Regions from separate parts of the Enterobacter hormaechei subsp. xiangfangensis genome, predicted to be linked through region 1. Evidence: predicted binding sites of a transcription regulator. Region 1 holds the regulator's gene; each other region holds the start of a gene.

Region 1 (7,536 bases):
GGCGGCGAGTGCGAAACGCCGATCCGCAAAGCCGTCCACGGTGACTCCAGCGGCGTGCGAGGCGCGGCGTGGCTGTGGCCGGAATAAACGCAAAACGGCAACTTGCGTTGCCGTTTATGATGTTTGTACCCTCTCCCACAGGGAGAGGGCCAGGGTGAGGGCATCAGACCGCACCGTCCCCCATTCAATTCACCGCAAACTCCCTGTCCAGCCTGCTATACCCCAGCCCGTTGATCTTCTTCACCTTGATCTGCACCGGAATACGCTCTTTCATCGCCTCAACGTGGCTGATCACGCCGATGGTTTTCCCGGTGGCGTTCAGTGCGTCGAGCGCATCCAGCGCGGTGTCCAGCGTTTCACTGTCGAGCGTGCCGAACCCTTCATCCAGGAACAGCGAATCAATGCGCGTTTTGTGACTGACCAGATCGGAAAGCGCTAAAGCCAGCGCCAGACTGACCAGGAAACTCTCCCCGCCGGAAAGGGTACGGGTATCGCGTATCGCATCGGCCTGCCAGGTATCGACCACTTCCAGCTCCAGCGCGTCGCTGGCTTTACGCTGAAGCAGATAGCGGCCATGCAGACGGTTGAGCTGCTGGTTGGCAAGCCACACCAGATTATCCAGCGTTAGCCCCTGGGCGAATTTACGGAATTTATCGCCGGTGCTGGAGCCTATCAGCGCATTGAGATAGCCCCAGTCGTCGGCCTGACGCGCCGCCTCCTCAATCTGCTGCATAAGCGCCTGCTGGTGCAGACGGTTATCGGCGTCCTGTTTGAGCTGCTGGCGGATCTCCCCCTGATGCGTGGTGTTGTCCCGAAGCTGTTGCGCCAGCTGATGTAACTGCGCCTGAAGCGTTGCGGCATCGGTTTCCAGCCCCTCGGGGCGCTGTGCCTGATGCGCCTGAAGCTGCTGGCTTGCCTGCACCGAAAGCGCCGTGGTCTGCTGGAGCTGGTTTTCCAGCGTCTGCTTTTGCTGTTCAAGCTGGCGGATCGACGCTTCATCCAGCAGGGCGGAGAGAAATGCCTCCCGATCGGCAAAGCAGCTCGCGGTCAGCGCGGCGTTGAACTGAGCCTGTGATTGCTGGAGCCGTTCACGCTCAAGCGTCTCCTGCTGCTGTAGGGTGGTGAGCTGGCTTTGCAGCGACACGCATTCGTCGTGGATGCCGCGCCAGTTCTCAGGTATAACCGCGTCGGCTTCTGTATCATCGGTAACCGGCAGCGTCTCCAGGATTGGCATCAGGGCGTTAATACGTTCCTGAATCGTACCGTGCTGGGCCTGTTTTTCCTGCCACAGGGTATATTCAGCTTCGCGTGCGCTCAGCCAGGCGCTTTCGGCCCCTTCATCGGGCACGCTAAGCGACAGCGACTCTAGCGAGGCCGCCAGCGCCTGACGCGTCGCCGTCAGCTGCTGCTGGTACTGGCGCGCCTGACCTTCCTGTTCAATGAGCTGGTTTTGCAGCGTCAGACGCTGGCTGAGCTGATACAGCTGGCGTTCATACTGCTCCTGTGCGCTCATCCAGAGTGCTATATCATCCTGAATATTCAGCGCTATGTTCAGGGAGGTGCAGACCTCCAGCCACTCTTTAGTGAGTGCTTGTTCTTCCTGAGAGAGAGCCTGTGCTTCCTCAGTCTCGCGCTGGATCTGTTGGGTCAGCGCATTCACCTGCCCGAGCACCAGCAATCCTTCCTCTTTTAGCGCGGCAACCTCTTTCTCCAGCGCGTCGCGGCGGCGCTGATTGTCAGTCAGTTCAAGCGCCTGATACTGCACAACTGCCGGGTGTTCGCGTGAACCGCAGAGCGGGCAAGGCTTACCCGCTTCCAGCTGAGCACGATAATTTTCAAGGTCCTTGATTGTCGCCTCACGCTCACAGAGCGCTTTCAGGTCGGCATAGTGCTGATTTTTTTCTTTGAACTGCTGACGCCGCAGGATCAGCGTTTCATTGAGCTTACCCTGCTCAGCCTGCGCTTTCTGCACGCTTTCCGCATTCTGGCGCAGTCGTTTTTGCAGCGGCTGATAGCGAGCGTGAAGCGCAGTCAGACGCTGGCGGAGCGCCCGCGATTGTGCCTGTTGCTCCATTGCCGTCGCGAGATCCTCAGCCGTCAGCGTCAGCGTACTCTCCGGCAGCTCAGCCAGCTTCTGACGAAGCTCAGCCATGCGCGCTGCCTGGGCAACAAGCTGATTTTTATCGCGATTCAGCTGCGTAAAATGCGCCCGCCAGCCGGCAATTTCCTGTCCCCACTGACGGAAACGATCGTGTTCGGTTAGCCACTGCGTCAGCGCCGTGTGCTCTGTCTGCAACTGTTCACGGTTGCGCTGCGCACCGTTGCGGATACGCGCGCGCTGTGCCGCTCTGTCGAGTAAGCGAGTATTTACTTCGACAATTCGCTCTGCGGTTTGCGACAGGCGGGCGGTCTGCTCCTGCTGGTGCTCCCATAGCGGACGTAGCTGGGCGGCGGGTTGCGCCAGCTGGAGCTTCGCCAGTTGCGGCGCGGCGTCCGTCAGAGCCTGTTGCGCCTGCTGCTGCGAAGCGGCTGCGCGCTGCTGCTCACGTATCAGCTCGTCGTTACGCGTAAGCCACTGAAAATCTTTCTGTTGGCTCTGCTGCTGTGCCAGCAGGATTTTCTCTTCGTCAGTGAGCGCCTGCAAACTTTGCTGCAAGTGATGCTGCTGTTCCTCGCTCAACAGCACAACCCCTGCGGCCTGCGCTTCGCACATCTCCAGCGCGTTACGTGCCGCTTTGTGTTTTTCAAAAACCATGGCGGAAATCTGGCCGTAAATTTCCGTGCCGGTCAGTTCCTCCAGCAGCTCAGCGCGATCGCTCGGTTTAGCATTCAGGAAGGCGGCAAACTGCCCCTGCGAGAGCAACATCGAGCGGGTAAAGCGACCATAGTCCAGCCCGGTGAGTGCGGCGGTTTGTTCCAGCTTATCCGTGACTTTGTCGGCCAGAATTTTGCCGTCTTCGCAGCGGGCCAGCTCTACGCGCGGTGCCTGTAAGTTCCCGTCCGGCTGGTTGCGGGCGCGGTTCTGGCTCCAGAAAGCGCGATAAGCAACGCCTTTGACCTCAAATTCCACTTCCGCCAGGCATTCGGCGGTATCGCGCGTCATCAGGTCGTTTTGCGCCTGAGAGACCTTATTAAGACGCGGCGTTTCGTGGTACAGCGCCAGGCAGATGGCATCCAGCAGCGTGGTTTTACCCGCGCCGGTTGCGCCGGTGATGGCAAACAGCCCGTTGCTGGCGAACGGCTCCGCGGTGAAATCAATTTTCCACTCACCCTTTAGCGAATTCAGATTTTTCAGACGCAGGCTCAGAATTTTCATGCGTTTTCGTCCTCGTCATGGAGGGAGTGCAGGGTCTGGGCAAACAGCTCGTTAAGCCTGGTGCGTCTGGCCTCGTCCACCTCTTCATGCGCAAGCCGCCGCGCGAACACCTCTTCAACCCGAAGTTCGCTAAGCGTTTCACGCTGGGCGTTGAGCAGTATTTTCTCGCGCTGCTCGCGGCTGCGGCGTACCAGCAGTACTTCCACGGGAAGGTCTTCCGTCAGCGTCTGAATTTTACGCTGCATATCGTACAGGTAGTCGTCGGTGGTGATTTCGATATCGAGCCAGACGGGGGGATTAAGCGCTGCGCCGCGCCACTGCTCAAGCTGAGCGGTAATGGCGGCCAGATCGCCTTTCAGCACCGCCAGCGGCTGGGTGACCGGCACCTCGAGCGTCTCAACGGCGCTAAGTTTGCCTTCGGTGAAGCTCACCAGATGGACGGATTTGGCTTTGCCCGTTTCGTCAAAACTGAGCGAAATGGGCGAGCCGCAGTAGCGGATATGCTCGCAGCCGCCGATGATCTGCGCCCGGTGAATATGCCCGAGGGCAATGTAGTCGGCGGGGGGGAAGTTTTGCGCCGGAAACGCGTCCAGCGTACCGATATAGATCTCGCGCACCGCATCACTCTTACTGGCTCCGACGGTGGTGAGGTGTCCGGTGGCAATGATCGGAATGGCCTGATCGCCGCGCAGGGCGCAGGCTTCCGTATGCTGCTGGTGATAATAGCGGGTGATGGCCTGCAACAGATGCTGCTGTTTTTCGCTGCCGGACAGACCCGCCTGGCTTTGCACGATATCTCGCGGACGTAAAAACGGGATTGGGCACAGCACCGCGCCCGGCGTGCCGTCGCGTTTTTTCAGGATCTGCGGCGCGTGCCCGGCGCTGGCCACCACGGTGGTATTGAGGAACGCCAGAATATCGCGGGATTCATTCAGCGTCGCCACCGAGTCATGATTTCCGGCGACAATCACCAGGTGACAACCGGTTTGCTGGAGGTTGACCACAAAACGGTTGTATAGCTCACGCGCATAGCTCGGCGGCGATCCGGTATCAAAAATGTCGCCCGCCACAATAATCGCGTCCACCTCGTGAGCCTGAGCCGTCTCCAGCAGCCAGTTCAGGAACGCTTCATGTTCCGCGGCGCGGCTTTTGCTGTAAAAATTTTGACCCAGGTGCCAGTCTGAGGTGTGAAGTATGCGCATAAAAGATCCGTGGCAATAATAAGAAAGCAGGATTATAAACTTTCGTGGAACGGAAAATAACCGCTGTAATAAAACAACAGTTTGCCATTTATAGTGGTAATGTTTTTCATAAATCTGTCATAAATCTGACGCATAATGACGCCGCATTACAGACTTGTAACTTAAATACGATAAGACAGGGCAAAGTATGGCGAGACGTATTCTGGTCGTAGAAGATGAAGCTCCGATCCGTGAAATGGTGTGCTTCGTGCTTGAACAAAATGGCTTCCAGCCGGTTGAAGCGGAAGATTATGACAGCGCGGTGAACCAGCTGAATGAACCCTGGCCCGATCTGATCCTGCTGGACTGGATGCTGCCTGGCGGTTCCGGATTGCAGTTTATCAAGCATATCAAACGCGAGGCGATGACCCGTGATATCCCGGTGGTGATGCTGACGGCGCGCGGCGAGGAAGAGGATCGCGTGCGCGGTCTGGAAACCGGCGCGGACGATTACATCACCAAACCGTTCTCCCCGAAAGAGCTGGTGGCGCGTATCAAAGCCGTGATGCGCCGTATTTCACCGATGGCGGTGGAAGAGGTGATTGAGATGCAGGGTCTGAGCCTGGATCCTACCTCGCACCGGGTCATGACCGGTGAAAATCCCCTCGATATGGGACCGACCGAATTTAAACTCCTGCACTTCTTTATGACCCACCCGGAGCGCGTTTACAGCCGCGAACAGTTGCTGAATAACGTCTGGGGAACTAACGTCTATGTCGAAGACCGAACGGTTGACGTCCATATTCGCCGCCTGCGTAAAGCACTGGAACTGAGCGGCCACGATCGCATGGTACAGACGGTCCGCGGCACGGGTTATCGCTTCTCGACCCGTTTCTGAACAATGACAGGAGTGTGACGCGTGCTGGAACGTCTGTCATGGAAAAGGCTCGTCTTTGAACTGATCTTATGCTGTATTCCGGCCCTCATTCTGGGGGCTATCTTTGGCTATCTGCCGTGGTTTTTACTGGTGGCCGTGACGGGATTGCTCGTCTGGCATTTCTGGAATTTACTGCGTCTTTCCTGGTGGCTGTGGGTCGACAGAAGTATGACACCTCCGCCGGGAAGCGGGAGCTGGGAACCGCTACTCTACGGCCTGCACCAGATGCAGATGCGTAATAAAAAGCGCCGTCGTGAGCTGGGAAGCCTGATCAAACGCTTTCGTAGCGGTGCGGAGTCACTGCCGGACGCGGTGATCCTGACGACGGAAGAAGGGACCATCTTCTGGTGCAATGGCCTCGCGCAACAGCTGCTGGGCCTGCGCTGGCCGGATGATAATGGTCAGAACATCCTGAACCTTCTGCGTTATCCCGAGTTCACGCTGTATCTGAAAAAGCGGGATTTTTCGCGCCCGCACAATCTGAAGCTCAATAACGGTCGCCATCTGGAAATCCGCGTGATGCCCTACAGCGATCGGCAGTGGCTGATGGTGGCGCGGGACGTTACCCAGATGCACCAGCTTGAGGGCGCGAGACGTAACTTCTTTGCCAACGTCAGCCACGAGCTGCGTACGCCCTTGACGGTGCTTCAGGGCTACCTGGAGATGATGCAGGAGCAAACGCTTGAGGGGGCGCCGCGTGAGAAAGCGCTGCATACCATGCGGGAGCAGACGTTCCGCATGGAAGGGCTGGTCAAACAGCTGCTGACGCTTTCAAAAATTGAGGCTGCCCCGTCGCTGGCGCTAAATGACATCATTGATGTGCCGATGATGTTGCGGGTGGTGGAGCGCGAAGCCCAAACGCTGAGTCATAATCAGCACACCCTGAGTTTTGACGTTGATAACACGCTGAAAGTGCTCGGCAGTGAAGATGAGCTGCGAAGCGCTATCTCAAACCTGGTCTATAACGCCGTGAATCATACCCCGAAAGGGACGCATATCGCGGTACGCTGGCAGCATACCCCGGCGGGCGCTGAGTTTAGCGTCGAGGACAACGGGCCGGGGATTGGGCCTGAACACCTCCCGCGTCTCACTGAACGGTTCTACCGGGTGGATAAGGCGCGCTCGCGGCAGACCGGCGGAAGCGGACTGGGGCTGGCAATTGTGAAGCATGCCGTCAGCCACCACGAAAGCCGGCTCAATATCGAAAGCACCCTCGGTAAGGGCACGCGCTTTAGCTTCGTGATTCCGGAACGATTAATTGCCAAAAAAAGCGCCTGACAGCGTGTGTGTCAGGCTACCTTTCCACGGGCCAGCGATTGCTGGCCCGTTTGCTTTGCAGTCAAGCGAAACGCGGATGAATATTATACGGCTGGTGCTTTTTTGTTCGCATGATTAGCCATGAGTTTTTCTTATACATGGCATATTATGTTGGTCTGGATTTTCATGCTGGCATATTGTTCTGGTTTTACGATCCCTTCTTGCCTTTAAACGTTATAAGCGTTTAAATTGCCCCCCATATACTGTCAGACCGACTTTATTTGCGTGGTAAATCGAAAAACTATTCTTCGCCACGCCAGGACGGGAGCATATCCCGCTGAAATTGAGCAAATTTTCCGCTGTATCGTCCCATCAGGGATGGCGAAAATCTCAACGTATTCAACACCACATCCACAGGCAGTAAGGTTTTATGACCCATCACTTGAAATCGCGTGACATTATCGCGCTGGGCTTTATGACATTTGCGCTGTTCGTTGGCGCAGGTAATATCATTTTTCCTCCAATGGTTGGCTTACAGGCGGGTGAACACGTCTGGACGGCTGCGTTTGGCTTCCTGCTTACTGCCGTGGGCCTGCCGGTACTGACCGTTATCGCGCTGGCGAAAGTCGGTGGCGGTGTGGACAGCCTCAGCACCCCGATTGGCAAAGTGGCTGGCGTTCTGCTGGCAACAGTCTGCTATCTGGCCGTTGGCCCGCTGTTCGCGACCCCGCGCACGGCGACCGTCTCCTTTGAAGTGGGTATCGCCCCGCTGACCGGTGACGGCGCGATGCCACTGTTTATTTACAGCCTCATTTACTTCGCCATCGTGATTCTGGTTTCTCTCT
Region 2 (7,536 bases), 2.1 Mb from region 1:
GGATCGTACCCGCCCAGAACCGAGCCGATGGCGTAAAGATTTTCAACCGGTTCCCCGCCCAGCCGCGGGCGCAGTTGGCTGTCGACGATCACGCCGAACTGCTGCCAGGGCTGCGGGGTGAAGAAATCGCTTTGATACCAGTCCGCGCGGGAAGCGCTTTGCCGGACGTCCAGACCGAGGATCGCCTCACGCACGCCATCCCGGCTGCTCAGCAGACCGTTACTGAAGAAACTGCCGCTTGCCAGCACCGTAAAGCGTGCGCGAAGCGGGATGTCGCCGTGGTTGCGGGTCCAGATTTCGCTTACCGCGCCCTCAGCCAGGGTGATTTTTTTCACCTCGTCGCCTGCCATCCAGACGCCACCCTGGGCAACAAACTGACGCTGAAGCTGGGTGTGCAGACGAATGCCGGGCACGGAAGGGGGGAGCGTCGGCAGTAAACCGAGCGTACAGGGCAGGCGCGCCGAGAGCCAGCGCCAGAGCCGGTTGTCCGTTAAGCCAAAACAGGCGGGCATAAACAGGGCGTCGCAGGTCTCGCCGAGCGGTTGAAGCGCCGCGTACAGCTGCGGCCAGTAACTTTCATTATCCAGCAGGCGGGCAATGTTCACCGCACGAAACTCGCTGGGGTTTTCGCGCAGCACGTCGAGTTCGGGGAGAACAATCTCCGCCGTATCCACCTGAACACCCTGCTGTCTGAGAGACGCGGCGGCCAGATGTGGCTGGAAATCGAGGAAGCCGCTGATCCCCACCACCCGCACGCGCTCGGCAGCGATGGGAGCGACAGGCACCTCTTCCGGGCTAAGCCAGGCGGCGCGCAGGGTGCCGAGTGGCGTGACGCGCTGATGGTTTTGCTCGGCGTCACCCTGCATGCGTGCGCCGCAGGCAGTGAGCAGGTGTTCGGTTTCGCAGGCAAAGCGGGCCATATTCTCTGCGCCCGTCAGGCGGTAGGGATGTTCAGGCGGCAGATCGGCGAACGATAGCGCGCCCAGTAAATCCAGCGAGCCGGAGGAGAAGTGCAGAGCACTCTGACCGCGAGTGACAATGGCGCAGCGCAGACCCCGCTGCGTCAGTTTGAGGCCGCACAGCAGGCCCGCCAGCCCCCCACCCACAATCACGGTATCAAATTTCATGGTTGTGCTCCTTCTCCAGACCGCAAAGCCCCTGATAGACCCAGCGGGTAAACTCGCTTTCGCGCAGGGCATCGCCCCAGGCGACGGGCTGAATGCCTTTCCAGCGCTCGTTTAAAAAATCGCTGAGTTGGGCAAGCGACTGGGTTGACGTGGTGGCGTGAAAACGTTGCAGCAGCCCGGCGGCACGGCAGGCGCATAGCTCCCCCTGACAGGTGCCCATCCCGACGCGCGTGCGGCGGCGTAAATCGAGCAGGTTGTTCACCGTCAGGTTTTCCACGGCATACTGCACCTCGCCTGCGGTCACGGCTTCGCATTCGCACACCAGGCTGCGGCTGAGTCGCCCTTCACCGAGCCAGGTCGGGGTGCGGTCGCCGTGGCGGTAAATAGCCGAACCGCGAAGCGGGGCAGGGAGTGAAATGATTTTGTGCAGCGTTTTTTCTGTCGATTGCTGCGAGCCGGGCAGGGCCTGTTCCGCCGTCACGCACGGCGCGGTGTTGCCGAGCTTACGGCAGACGGCATCGGTGGCCCACTGGGCCATCAGCCGGTAGGTCATCAGCTTGCCGCCGGTAATGGTGATAAATCCGTCCATGCCGTCACGTTCGGCGTGATCGAGCAGTACGATGCCGCGGCTGACGTTACGCCCGCTCGGATCGTTATCGCTGGCGACGAGGGGACGCACGCCCGCGTAGGCACGCAGAATACGCGTCTGCGCCATCACCGGGGCCAGCTTTTCCCCTTCGCGCAGCAGGATATCCACCTCTTCAGCGGTGACGCGGTTGTAATCAATTTCGCTGTAGTCCACATGCATTGAGGTCGTGCCGATTAACGAAATGGTGTCCCCCGGCACGAGGATATCGGCGTCAGACGGTTTACGGCAGCGGTTGATGACATGGTTATTGATGCGGTGGTCGAGGATCAGCAGCGAGCCTTTCGCCGGGAACATGCGCACCGACAGGTCCGCGTATTCCGCGATGCGCTGGCCCCAGATCCCCGCCGCGTTGACCACGACGGCGGCATACAGCTCGCGGTGTTCGTTGTACTGCGCATCAAACACGCGCACTCCGCGCACGGTATTCCCTTCGCGAATAAGCCCGGTGACGTGATGCCCGGTCAGGATCTGGGCGCCATGTTCCCGCGCGTCGAGCATATTGGCGGCGGTCAGGCGGAAAGGATCAACGGTTCCGTCCGGTACTTTTACCGCGCCCAGTAACGCCGGGTTTACCGAGGGTTCAAGACGGCGCGCCTGCGCAGGATCGATCGCCTCGGCCTGAATGCCTGCCGCCGTGCAGGCGGTGATAAAGGTTTGCTGAAAGCCGAGGTCGTCTTCTGGAAGGGTGATAAAAAGACCGTTGGTCGGTTCAACGCAGTGGCGGGCGATGCGCCTGAGGATCTGGTTTTCAGCGATACACTCGCGCGCTGACTCAGCGTCAGTGACCGCATAGCGGGCGCCGCTGTGCAACAGACCGTGGTTACGTCCCGTCGCGCCGGTGGCGATATCGTGGCGTTCCAGAAGCGTGACGCTCAATCCCCGCAGGGCGCAGTCGCGTGCGATGCCGGCACCCGTCGCGCCACCGCCAATGATAATCACATCGCTGAAGCGTGGATCGTGAATTGTCATTGCCTTTCCTCTATGTTCGTTTTTTTGCATTTAGCCACATTGATCGTGTGGTTTGTTTGATTTCGAACATAAACGCGCGAAATTCGAAAGTGAAACGTGATTTCATGCGCTTTTTTGCGCATTCTGTCATATTTCTGTAACAATCTGTGCGTTGATTCACAGTAACATTCACCGTGATTTCTTAACATCGCCGCCTCTGTAGCCGGGCGCGAGATGCCCGGTCATTTTTTGAAAGGCCACGGAGGCTGTTATGCTCAGTATCTTTAAACCTGCGCCACATCGGGCGCGACTGCCAGAGGCAGAGATTGATCCTCTCTACCGCCGTCTGCGTTGGCAAATCTTCCTCGGGATCTTCTTCGGGTATGCGGCGTACTATCTGGTACGTAAAAACTTTGCGCTCGCCATGCCGTACCTGGTGGAGCAGGGCTTCTCTCGCGGCGATCTGGGATTTGCGCTGTCGGGGATCTCCATCGCGTACGGTTTTTCAAAGTTCATTATGGGGTCGGTGTCGGATCGTTCGAATCCGCGCGTGTTCCTGCCCGCCGGTCTGATCCTCGCGGCAGCGGTGATGCTGTTCATGGGCTTTGTGCCGTGGGCGACCTCAAGCATTGCCATCATGTTCGTGCTGCTGTTCCTCTGCGGCTGGTTCCAGGGGATGGGATGGCCGCCATGCGGACGCACCATGGTTCACTGGTGGTCACAGAAAGAGCGTGGTGGAATCGTATCGGTCTGGAACTGTGCGCATAACGTCGGGGGCGGGCTTCCGCCGCTGCTGTTCCTGCTGGGGATGGCCTGGTTCAACGACTGGCATGCCGCGCTCTATATGCCAGCCTTTGGCGCCATTCTGGTGGCGATTATCGCCTTCGCTCTGATGCGCGACACCCCACAGTCCTGCGGCCTGCCGCCGATCGAAGAGTATAAAAACGACTACCCGGATGATTACAGCGAGAAGCACGAAGAAGAGCTGACGGCAAAGCAGATCTTCATGAAGTACGTGCTGCCGAACAAGCTGCTGTGGTACATCGCGGTGGCGAACGTGTTTGTCTACCTGCTGCGTTACGGCATCCTCGACTGGTCCCCGACTTACCTGAAAGAGGTGAAGCACTTCGCGCTGGATAAATCTTCCTGGGCCTATTTCCTGTATGAATACGCGGGCATTCCCGGCACGCTGATCTGCGGCTGGATGTCGGACAAAGTGTTTAAGGGCAACCGTGGGGCAACGGGCGTGTTCTTTATGACGCTGGTGACCATCGCGACGGTCGTTTACTGGCTTAACCCGCCGGGTAATCCGGGTGTGGATATGGCCTGTATGATCGTCATCGGCTTCCTGATTTATGGTCCGGTTATGCTGATCGGCCTGCACGCGCTGGAGCTGGCACCGAAGAAAGCGGCAGGCACGGCTGCGGGCTTTACCGGTCTGTTCGGCTATCTCGGCGGTTCGGTCGCGGCGAGCGCCATTGTGGGCTATACCGTTGACTTCTTCGGCTGGGACGGCGGCTTTATGGTGATGATCGGCGGAAGCGTGCTGGCGGTACTGCTGCTGGTTGTTGTGATGATTGGTGAAAAACGTCACCACGCCGAAGTGCTGGCGCGTCGTCAATAAGGAGCATTGCGATGAAATTAACTCAGTTAGCAACCGGCCTGCTGCTGGCGGGCCTGATGACAGGCTCCGCGCTGGCGGCAGATAAGATCGTGATCGCCCACCGTGGCGCCAGCGGTTATCTGCCGGAGCATACGCTGCCGGCAAAAGCGATGGCCTATGCCCAGGGCGCGGATTATCTGGAGCAGGATCTGGTGATGACGAAGGACGACCAGCTGGTCGTCCTGCACGACCATTATCTTGACCGCGTCACGGACGTGGCGGAGCGTTTCCCGGATCGCGCCCGTAAAGATGGTCGCTACTACGCTATCGACTTCACGCTGGCGGAGATCCGCTCCCTGAAGTTCACCGAAGGCTTCGAGATTGAAAACGGCAAGAAGGTGCAGGTCTATCCGGGACGTTTCCCGATGGGCAAATCTGACTTCCGGATCCATACCTTCCAGGAAGAGATTGAGTTTGTTCAGGGACTGAACCACTCCACCGGTAAAAACATCGGCATCTACCCGGAAATCAAAGCCCCATGGTTCCACCATCAGGAAGGGAAGGACATTGCCGCGAAGACGCTGGAGGTACTGAAAAAGTACGGCTACACCAGCAAGCAGGATAAGGTTTTCCTGCAATGTTTCGATGCCGCGGAACTGAAGCGCATCAAAACTGAGCTGGAGCCGAAGATGGGGATGGATCTCAATCTGGTGCAGCTGATTGCCTATACCGACTGGAATGAAACTCAGGAAAAACAGCCGGACGGGAAGTGGGTGAACTACAGCTACGACTGGATGTTTAAGCCGGGCGCGATGAAGCAGATTGCGCAGTACGCCGACGGCATCGGGCCGGATTATCACATGCTGGTGGCGGAAGGCTCAACGCCTGGCCACGTGAAGCTGACGGCGATGGTGAAAGAGGCGCACGCCAGCAAGATGCAGGTGCATCCGTACACGGTGCGTGCCGATCAGCTGCCGCCATATGCCACCGATGTGAATCAGCTTTACGAGGTGTTGTATAAGCAGGCGGACGTGGACGGGCTGTTTACGGATTTCCCGGATAAAGCGGTGACGTTCTTAAAATAGAAAAAGGGCCGTAAGGCCCTTTTTTACATCTCGATCTCAATATCGCCTTTTGCCCGGCAGCAGCAGGGCAAAATTTCCCCTTCACTGATAAAGGCCAGCGGTTCGGTCAGCCAGTCCACCTGGCCTGCGACCAGACGGCAGCGGCAGGAACCGCAATAGCCTTCACGACACTGGTACTCTACCTCAACCTGATGCGCTTCAAGCGCCACCAGCAGAGAAGGATGCTCTTCCTGGCACAACACCTCTGTACCAGAAAGGCTCAGCGTTACGCGGCTCATCAGAGCTGGAAGTCGCTCAGGTCGTCGGTGTTGACTTCAGAGTCAATCTGACCGACCAGATAAGAACTCACTTCCACTTCCTGCGGCGCAACCTGCACGTTATCGGACACCAGCCAGGTATTGATCCACGGAATTGGGTTAGAGCGCGTCTGGAATGGCAGATCGAGACCCACAGCCTGCATGCGGATGTTAGTGATGTACTCCACGTACTGGCACAGAATGTCTTTGTTCAGGCCAATCATGGAGCCGTCGCGGAACAGGTAGTCTGCCCACTCTTTCTCCTGCTGGGCGGCCTGCAAGAACAGGTCGTAGCACTCCTGTTTGCACTCTTCGGCGATTTCCGCCATCTCCGGGTCGTCCGCACCGCTGCGCAGCAGGTTTAGCATATGCTGGGTGCCGGTCAGGTGCAGGGCTTCGTCACGGGCGATCAGACGGATAATTTTGGCGTTACCTTCCATCAGCTTGCGCTCGGCAAAGGCGAAGGAGCAGGCGAAGCTCACGTAGAAGCGGATCGCTTCCAGCGCGTTGACGCTCATCAGGCACAGATAGAGCTGCTTTTTCAGGGCCCGCAGGTTTACGGTAACGGTTTTGCCGTTCACGTTATGCGTGCCTTCGCCCAGCAGATGCCAGTAGCTGGTCATCTCGATCAGCTCGTCGTAGTAGTGCGCAATGCCTTCGGCGCGCTTCTGGATCTGTTCGTTGGTGACGATATCGTCAAACACCACCGCCGGATCGTTCACAATGTTGCGGATGATGTGGGTGTAAGAGCGGGAGTGGATCGTCTCGGAGAACGCCCAGGTTTCTACCCAGGTTTCCAGCTCAGGAATCGAGATTAGCGGCAGCAGCGCCACGTTCGGACTACGTCCCTGAATGGAGTCCAGCAGCGTCTGGTACTTCAGGTTGCTGAGGAAGATGTGCTTTTCGTGTTCCGGCAGCGCCTGGAAATCGATACGGTCGCGGGAAACGTCAACTTCTTCCGGACGCCAGAAGAAGGAGAGTTGCTTTTCAATCAGCTTTTCGAAGATGTCATATTTTTGCTGATCGTAGCGTGCCACGTTGACCGGCTGGCCGAAGAACATCGGCTCTTTGAGCTGGTCGTTTTTCGTCTGTGAAAAGGTGGTATATGCCATTGCGGTGAGTCCTGTGGTGTTATTTCCCCTCACCCCGGCCCTCTCCCACAGGGAGAGGGGGAAAGAGTTCCCTCTCCCTGTGGGAGAGGGTTAGGGTGAGGGAATTTATTAGATCTTACATGCGCCGCTTTCGCAGCCATCGTCCTGAATTGACGGCGCCAGGTCGTCCTGGGCGTCTTCCGCACCATCACGGGTGTTGTGATAGTACAGCGTTTTCACGCCAAATTTGTAGGCGGTCAGCAGGTCTTTCAGCAGCTGCTGCATCGGTACCTTGCCGGACGGGAAGCGCGTCGGGTCGTAGTTGGTATTGGCAGAGATCGACTGGTCGATAAACTTCTGCATGATACCCACCAGTTGGAGGTAGCCGTCGTTGTTTGGCATTTCCCACAGCAGCTCGTAGTTGTCACCCAGCGTTTCGTAATCCGGTACCACCTGACGCAGCACGCCGTCTTTCGACGCTTTAATGCTGACGTGCCCGCGCGGTGGCTCAATACCGTTAGTGGCGTTGGAGATCTGCGAAGAGGTCTCGGACGGCATCAGGGCAGAGAGCGTGGAGTTACGCAGGCCGTGAGTTTTAATGGACTCGCGCAGGCCTTCCCAGTCGAGGTGCAGCGGCTCGCTGACGATCGCATCCAGGTCTTTTTTATAGGTGTCGATCGGCAGAATGCCTTTCGCGTAGGTGGTTTCGTTGAACCACGGGCACGCGCCTTGCTCTT
Region 3 (7,536 bases), 150 kb from region 1:
ATTGCGTTCTGGCATGAGCTTTATGTTTTCTACAACATCACGCGACATCAGGCGAAAATCACCCACGTTTTCTTCAATCTTTGGATTGCTGATTTTATTGTGGAGTTTATAGAACCACTCGGCAGATTTACGCTTTAATCTGCTGTCGGTAGAGCGATCAGAACGCTTTGCCAGAACCATTTCCGCACCGGCCTGCCACTTCTCAATCAGGTGTGGGATTACCTCTATAGGGTCCTGCAAATCTACGTCAATGGGGATGATTGCTTCACCGGTTGCGTGGTCAAGCCCGGCGAACAGCGCGGGCTCTTTACCGAAGTTTCTTGTGAATGACAGTGGAACAACCAGCGGATCGGCAACAGCAAGCGCTTTAATAATTGATTCTGTCGCGTCTTTACTGCCGTCATTGATGAAGACTATTTCGACTTCATGCTGCTTAAGACCTTCAAATTCCCGAACGGTTTTATAAAAAATAGGTATCGCGTCTTCTTCGTTGAAGACGGGAACGACCAGAGAAATTTTCATTTCGCATCCCTAAAGACAATGAACTTTGAATAAATGAAACCGCACACCAGACTGATGGCGGAGAACACGACTAATGTGATGATAGGGGCCATACCGGACTTATCGGCAGCCCAACCAACAGCTGCGCTCAAGGTTCCCATAAATCCAACATACAGCATGTAGCGCATGGTGGTTGTGGAGGACTTAAAAGTGAACCTGGCGTTTGCAAAGAAGCTGAACGACACCGCTACGACGAAACCGGCGAAGTTGCCAAGTGCCTGACCTGTATGGAATGCGTAAATGCAAACGGCGAACACCACCCAATGAATGAGCGTGTTGATAACACCTATTGATGTGTACTTGGCGAATAACTTTAACATTATAGAAATCAGTGAATTCGGAAAGGTCTGAAGTTTAGCATCACTGTCCAACTTGATCGACTCTCATATTTGACGATGCTGTATATAAATACAGTTGTTTTGGGAGGTGGCCATGGAGGCAAAAGCTCAGCGATTCAGGCTTGATAAATTATGTGGCGTTAACCGCTACTCCTGCTTGGTTGAAACGTCAGGCGGTTATGCGCTTTTTCAGCCTGATCTTGTGCCATCCAACGGAACACGCGTGCTGGTAAATGCGTTCGGACAACTACAGTTCGCGGTCGTTATGGGCGGTTCGCTCATCACCGAAGACGGTGAATGCATAGAAGGTGATGCTTTAGATGAAGTCGATGTCATGGGAGTTGTGACCTTTTTTATCAATGGCGCTGCGGCGTTCACAGACGACAATCCGGTGATGTGATGTTTGCCCTGGTCGATGTGAACTCATTTTATGCCAGCTGTGAAACAGTATTCAGACCCGACCTGCGCGGGCGGCCAGTTGTCGTTCTGTCGAATAATGACGGCTGCGTAATAGCACGTAGCGCTGAGGCAAAGGCTGCCGGGATAGCGATGGGAGAGCCGTTCTTCAAGCAAAAGGAGTTGTTCCGGCGAGCCGGGGTTGTTTGCTTCAGTAGCAACTACGAACTCTACGCAGACATGTCCAGCCGGGTAATGACCACGCTGGAAGAAATGAGCCCGCGCGTGGAAATTTACAGCATAGACGAAGCATTCTGCGATCTGACCGGCGTAAGAAACTGCCGGGACCTGACTGAATTTGGGAGAGAAATCCGCGCGACGATATTACAGCGAACGCATCTTACAGTGGGGGTCGGCATAGCTCAGACCAAGACGTTGGCTAAGCTGGCTAACCATGCTGCGAAAAAATGGCAGCGGCAGACGGGCGGGGTGGTTGACCTCTCAAACGTCGACCGGCAGCGAAGGCTACTGGCGCTTGTTCCTGTGGAGGATGTCTGGGGCGTTGGCCGGCGCATCAGCAAGAAGCTGAACGCTATGGGCATCAAAACGGCGCTGGATCTCTCAGAACAGAGCACGTGGATTATCCGTAAGCACTTTAATGTGGTGCTGGAGCGAACCGTCCGTGAGCTGCGCGGCGAGCCATGCCTGGATCTGGAAGAGTTCGCGCCGGTGAAGCAGGAAATTGTATGCAGCCGATCTTTTGGCGAACGCATTACTGACTATGAGCAAATGCGGCAGGCTATTTGCAGCTACGCGGCCCGTGGTGCTGAAAAGCTTCGCGGCGAGCACCAGTATTGCCGTTTTATATCCGCTTTCGTCAAGACCTCTCCATTTGCCCTTAATGAGCCGTATTACGGAAACAGCGCATCGGTAAGGCTGCTCACGCCAACTCAGGACAGCAGAGACATCATCAACGCCGCGGTAAAGTGTCTGGACAAAATATGGAAGGACGGTCACCGGTACCAGAAAGCGGGCGTCATGCTGGGTGACTTCTTCAGTCAGGGGGTGGCCCAGCTCAATCTGTTCGACGACAGTGCGCCTCGAGCTGGTAGCGAGAAGTTAATGGAAGTACTGGATCACCTGAATGCAAAGGACGGAAAGGGCACGCTCTATTTTGCCGGGCAGGGTATACAGCAGCAGTGGCAGATGAAGCGTGAAATGCTGTCGCCTCGATATACTACGAGATTTTCAGATTTGCTTGTTGTCCGATAAAAGAGGTGCGCACCTGATAAATCTTACAATCGGATCGGTGGTGATTATGCTGATGAAGGCATTGGGCGTAAAGCGGCAAGTTGCGAAACTGGAAGGAGCTACGCAAAGTTGGTGGATCGGGAAATTACATAGCGATGTCTGGTGGCATGGCTATGCATTCTCTGTGTCATAGATGTGTCATGCATGGATGTATCACAAGAAAACGAGAAAGCAGGTAACGACACGTAATGACACAAACGCGTTGCGAGCGCGGAAAAACCAATGATATTACAGTGCGTTAAATAGTACTCTACGTTCTTCTAAGCCGTAGGTCGTAGGTTCGAATCCTACAGGGCGTGCCATTTAAAAACAGGCGCTTACGCCAGTTTCAAGCCAGCCTGATTTTCTTCATGAAACACCCATCGCGAAAGTAGCGTTAACGCACATTTTTCACAGCACAATTGACTGTTATAACAGTATTTTTCTTACGCTGTGGCAATTTTGTTATTCCTCTACCATGCTCATATCACCTCACTCTCACTCGTGGGGCTTTTTGTAGTTGCTGATTAATCTCAAGGAAAAAGGTTATGAAAAAAACGACTGCTATTTTGATGGGCGCTGCATTTCTGTTTACCACCAATACCTTTGCGGCTGAACTGCTGACGAAAAACGAGTTTGAGAAAGTTGAGTCTCAGTATGAAAAAATCGGTACCGTGAGCACGGCTAACGAAGTCTCTGTCGACGATGCGAAAAAAGAGCTGGTCGAAAAGGCCGATAAAGAAGGTGCTGATGTACTGGTGCTGACTTCCGGTAATACAAACAACAAAATTCACGGCACCGCCGATATTTACAAGAAAAAATAATACCTTAGTAACCACCCCTGTTTCGGGGTGGTTGCGCGCCCTACCTCCCTCCCAACATTGTTTCTTGCCGCTTCTCGCTCAGAGAGGCCGTTGACACTTGATTACGTATACATAATGCGTATAGTTCTCATTTGCATTTCTTTTAATAACTTTTAAGGCCCGACAACGGGTCATTTTTGCGCGCACGTTAAGAGCTCATTATGAACAACACCACAATGCACAAAACGCTGCTGGCGATTGCCATCGGCGCGGTAACCCACTCCGCTTTTGCGGCGGATGAGAAAAAAGAGGACACCATCGTCGTCCAGTCCACGGCGGGGAGTGATTTCAAACCCGGCGGCGACCAGCTGGTGCCCGCCTTCCTTGACGGGCAGGTGGCGAACGGCGGGCGCATGGGTATGCTCGGTCAGCAGAACGCCATGGACGTGCCGTTCAACATCATCAGCTACACCTCGAAGCTGGTGGAAGATCAGCAGGCAAAAACCATTGCTGACGTGGTTGCCAACGACGCGGGCGTGCAGTTCGTTCAGGGTTACGGCAACAGCGCGGAAACCTTCCGCATTCGCGGCCTGAAGTTTGACGGCGACGACATGACCTTTGGCGGATTGTCCGGGGTGCTGCCGCGTCAGGTGGTGGATGCCCAGATGGTCGACCGCATCGAGATCTTCAAAGGGGCCAACTCCCTGATGAACGGTGCCGCAAGCTCGGGCGTGGGCGGGATGATCAACCTTGAGCCTAAACACGCGGGCGACACCCCGCAGGCGAAAGTGGGTGTGGACTACACCTCGGATTCCCAGATTGGCACCACGCTGGATGCGGGCCGCCGCTTTGGCGATAACGACCAGTTTGGCGCGCGGGTGAACCTCGTGCATCGCGAAGGGGAAACCGGCGTGCCGAACGACCGCCGCCGCACCACGCTGCTCTCCACCGGCCTGGATTACAAGGGCGACCGTTTCCGCACCTCGCTGGACCTGGGCTACCAGAAAAAAACCTTCCACGGCAGCCCGACCAGCGTCAACATCTCGGCGGTGGATTTTGTGCCTGAACCGCCGAAGAACGATCGCAACTTCTCGCAGAAGTGGGCCTACAGCGATATCGAAAACGAGTTCGGGATGTGGCGCAGCGAGTATGACATCACCGATAGCTGGACGGCGTATACCGGTCTCGGCGCGCAGCACGCGCACGAAGAAGGGATCTACAGCGCGCCGAAGCTCCTCGATAAGAGCGGTAATGCGGTGGTCAGCCGTCTTGATACCAACCGCATCAGCGATTCTGTCAGCGGCATGGCGGGCATTCGCGGTAACTTCACTACCGGATTCGTCTCGCACAAGGTCAATGTTGGCTATTCGGCGATGACCAAAAACGAAAAGATCGCGTGGAAAATGTCGGCGACGAAGGATAATCCGACCACCAACATCTACCACAACACCGGCGTCGATATGCCGGACAGCTCCAACCTCAACGGCTCAGGCGGCAAATACAGCGATCCGCTGACCAGCGGGCGCACCCGCACGCAGGGTTGGCTGCTGAGCGATACCCTGGGCGTGCTGGACGACAAGCTGCTGTTCACCGCAGGCGCGCGGCATCAGAAAGTGGTGATTCGCGGGTACAACAAAATCACCGGTGCGGAAAACGACGCGGACGGTTTCGACGGCAGCCGCTGGATGCCCACCTACGGCGTAGTCTATAAACCGTGGGAGGAAATTTCCCTCTACGCCAACCACACCGAGGCGTTACAGCCCGGTGAAACCGCGCCTCGCTCAGCAAACAACTACGGCCAGAGCACCGGTATCGTTCACTCTAAGCAGAACGAAGTGGGCGTAAAGGCGGACTTTGGCCGCGTGGGCGGCTCCCTGGCGCTGTTTGAGATCAAAATGCCGTCGGCGATCCTTGACGACAGCGGTCACTACGGCCTGGATGCAGAACAGCGTAACCGCGGCGTGGAGCTGAACGTCTTCGGCGAGCCAATGCTCGGGATGCGTCTGAACGCCAGCGCCACCTGGTTGCAGGCCGAGCTGACCAAAACCAAAAACGGCGTCAATCAGGGCAACGATGCGATCGGTATTCCGAGCTTCTACGCCGTGCTGGGCGCAGAGTACGATATCAAGCCGATTGAAGGCCTGACGGCGACCGCGCGCGTTAACCACTCCGGCACGCAGTATGCCGATCTTGCGAACAGCAAAAAGCTGGACAGCTACACCACGCTGGATCTGGGCATGCGCTATCGCTTCGCGGTGAACCACAATGAAAATCAGATGACCGTACGGGCAGGTATCGACAACGTGACCAACGAGAACTACTGGTCAAGCGTGGACGATTCCGGTACTTACATTACTCAGGGCGAGCCGCGTACCTTTAAGGTCTCGGTTGGCTACGAGTTCTAAGCGTTCCACCTCGTTATCCGGGGCAGGGACGCCCCAATCCCTTCGTTGTCGTGTTATAAAATTGTAATAAAAGCTTCTTACACTGGTCGCCACAACCTTACCTCTTGGCCAATGACAGGAAGCCGCTATGGGCAGACCCCTCAAATCCGTATTTAAAAAAGAACATCGCGACGATATCAGTAACCGCAGCGCTAACCCGGTATTCTCCGAGGTTGCAGAAGTGTTCCTCTCGCGCCGCCGTTTTCTCCAGATGGGGGCCGTAGCGGGGGCTGCCGTATCATTCCCGTATCTGATCACACCCGAAAATGCGATTGCCGCGGTATCGAAGCCTTCCGCGCTGGCAAAAGCGGTTTCCCTGGGCTTTACCAGCATCGACGTCTCTACGGAAGACACGGTCAGGGTGCCGGAAGGTTATATCGCCCGCCCGTTCTATCGCTGGGGCGATCCGACGGGGATCAAAGACAACATGCCGGCCTTTAAGCCGGACGCCAGCAATACCACAGACGAACAGGCTGTGCAGGCGGGCATGCACCACGACGGCATGGCGTGGTTTAGCCTGCCGCAGGGGGCGCAAAACCCGGAGCATGGACTGCTGGCGCTGAACCATGAGTACATCGACAACGGAATGCTGTTTACCGACGGTACGGCGAACTGGAGTCTCGACAAAGCCCGCAAGGGGCAGAACGCGATGGGCGTGTCGGTGGTGGAAGTGAAAAAAACGGGCAGCGGCTGGGAGGTAGTGCGTCCGTCTTCCTTCGCCCGGCGTATTACCGTCAATACGCCGATGCAGCTTACCGGCCCGGCGCGGCATCAGGATTTAATGAAAACCGCCGCCGACCCGCAGGGGGAACGCGTTCTGGGCACCATGCAGAACTGCGCCAACGGCCACACGCCGTGGGGCACCTATCTCACCTGCGAGGAGAATTGGTCGGACATTTTTGTCAAAAAAGCCGATCTCAACCCGCTGGAAAAACGCTACGGCATCAGCGACAGCGATGAATCGTACCGCTGGAACGAGGTGGATGAGCGGTTCAGCGTTGATAAAACCCCTAACGAACCCAACCGTTTCGGCTGGGTGGTGGAGATCGATCCCTACAACCCGACCTCCACCCCGCGCAAGCACACCGCGCTCGGCCGCTTCAAGCATGAGGGGGCCGCCGTCACGCTCGCCGCCGATAATCGCGTGGTGGTCTACATGGGCGACGACCAGAAGTTTGAGTACATCTATAAGTTTGTCTCCGACAAAAAATACGATCCCGCGAACCGGGAAGCCAATATGCAGCTGCTGACGTCCGGCACGCTGTACGTCGCCAGGTTCAACGAGGACGGCAGCGGCGACTGGCTGCCGCTGATCTTCGGGCAAAATGGCCTGGATAAAAGCAACGGTTTTGCAAGCCAGGGCGATCTGCTGATTAAAACCCGTCTGGCGGCCGACGTGGTGGGGGCGACGAAAATGGATCGCCCGGAGTGGATAGCCGTCGATCCGCACGCCAGCGGCAGCGTCTACTGTACGCTGACCAACAACAGCGATCGCGGTAAAGAGGGCAAGGCGCCGGTGGATGCCGCCAACCCGCGCGCTAATAACGTGTTTGGTCACATCATGCACTGGCACGAAGAGGGTGCCGATCCTGCCGCCGCACGCTTTAAGTGGGATATTCTGGTCATGGCCGGGCGCACCGACGGCGACGATCCCAAAGCCAAAGGCTCGATGCAGGGCGCGGCATTTGGCAGCCCGGATGGGTT

Evidence for each region. The regulator PhoB, encoded in region 1, activates phosphate uptake and scavenging genes when phosphate is short. The targets are predictions, from matches to a motif close to CTGTCATAAAACTGNCNNAT.
Region 2: glpT (glycerol-3-phosphate transporter) is a predicted target of PhoB. The motif match lies at 2,869-2,888, and genes of this name have one in related genera.
Region 3: BFV63_RS05495 (PhoX family protein) is a predicted target of PhoB. The motif match lies at 5,844-5,863, and genes of this name have one in related genera.

What each region holds. Positions count from the first base shown of each region.
Region 1 covers NZ_CP017183.1:1,009,878-1,017,413, forward strand. Annotated here, with positions in the region: gene mak (fructokinase) at 1-87, shown strand, start outside; gene sbcC (exonuclease subunit SbcC) at 185-3,316, opposite strand; gene sbcD (exonuclease subunit SbcD) at 3,313-4,518, opposite strand; gene phoB (phosphate response regulator transcription factor PhoB) at 4,706-5,395, shown strand; gene phoR (phosphate regulon sensor histidine kinase PhoR) at 5,417-6,712, shown strand; gene brnQ (branched-chain amino acid transporter carrier protein BrnQ) at 7,122-7,536, shown strand, end outside.
Region 2 covers NZ_CP017183.1:3,144,048-3,151,583, reverse strand. Annotated here, with positions in the region: gene glpB (glycerol-3-phosphate dehydrogenase subunit GlpB) at 1-1,127, opposite strand, end outside; gene glpA (anaerobic glycerol-3-phosphate dehydrogenase subunit A) at 1,117-2,745, opposite strand; gene glpT (glycerol-3-phosphate transporter) at 2,996-4,348, shown strand; gene glpQ (glycerophosphodiester phosphodiesterase) at 4,360-5,412, shown strand; gene yfaE (class I ribonucleotide reductase maintenance protein YfaE) at 5,436-5,690, opposite strand; gene nrdB (class Ia ribonucleoside-diphosphate reductase subunit beta) at 5,690-6,820, opposite strand; gene nrdA (class 1a ribonucleoside-diphosphate reductase subunit alpha) at 6,929-7,536, opposite strand, start outside.
Region 3 covers NZ_CP017183.1:1,163,624-1,171,159, forward strand. Annotated here, with positions in the region: gene BFV63_RS05465 (glycosyltransferase family 2 protein) at 1-522, opposite strand, end outside; gene BFV63_RS05470 (GtrA family protein) at 519-881, opposite strand; gene BFV63_RS05475 (hypothetical protein) at 994-1,299, shown strand; gene BFV63_RS05480 (Y-family DNA polymerase) at 1,299-2,567, shown strand; gene yahO (DUF1471 family periplasmic protein YahO) at 3,134-3,409, shown strand; gene BFV63_RS05490 (TonB-dependent receptor) at 3,610-5,793, shown strand; gene BFV63_RS05495 (PhoX family protein) at 5,921-7,536, shown strand, end outside.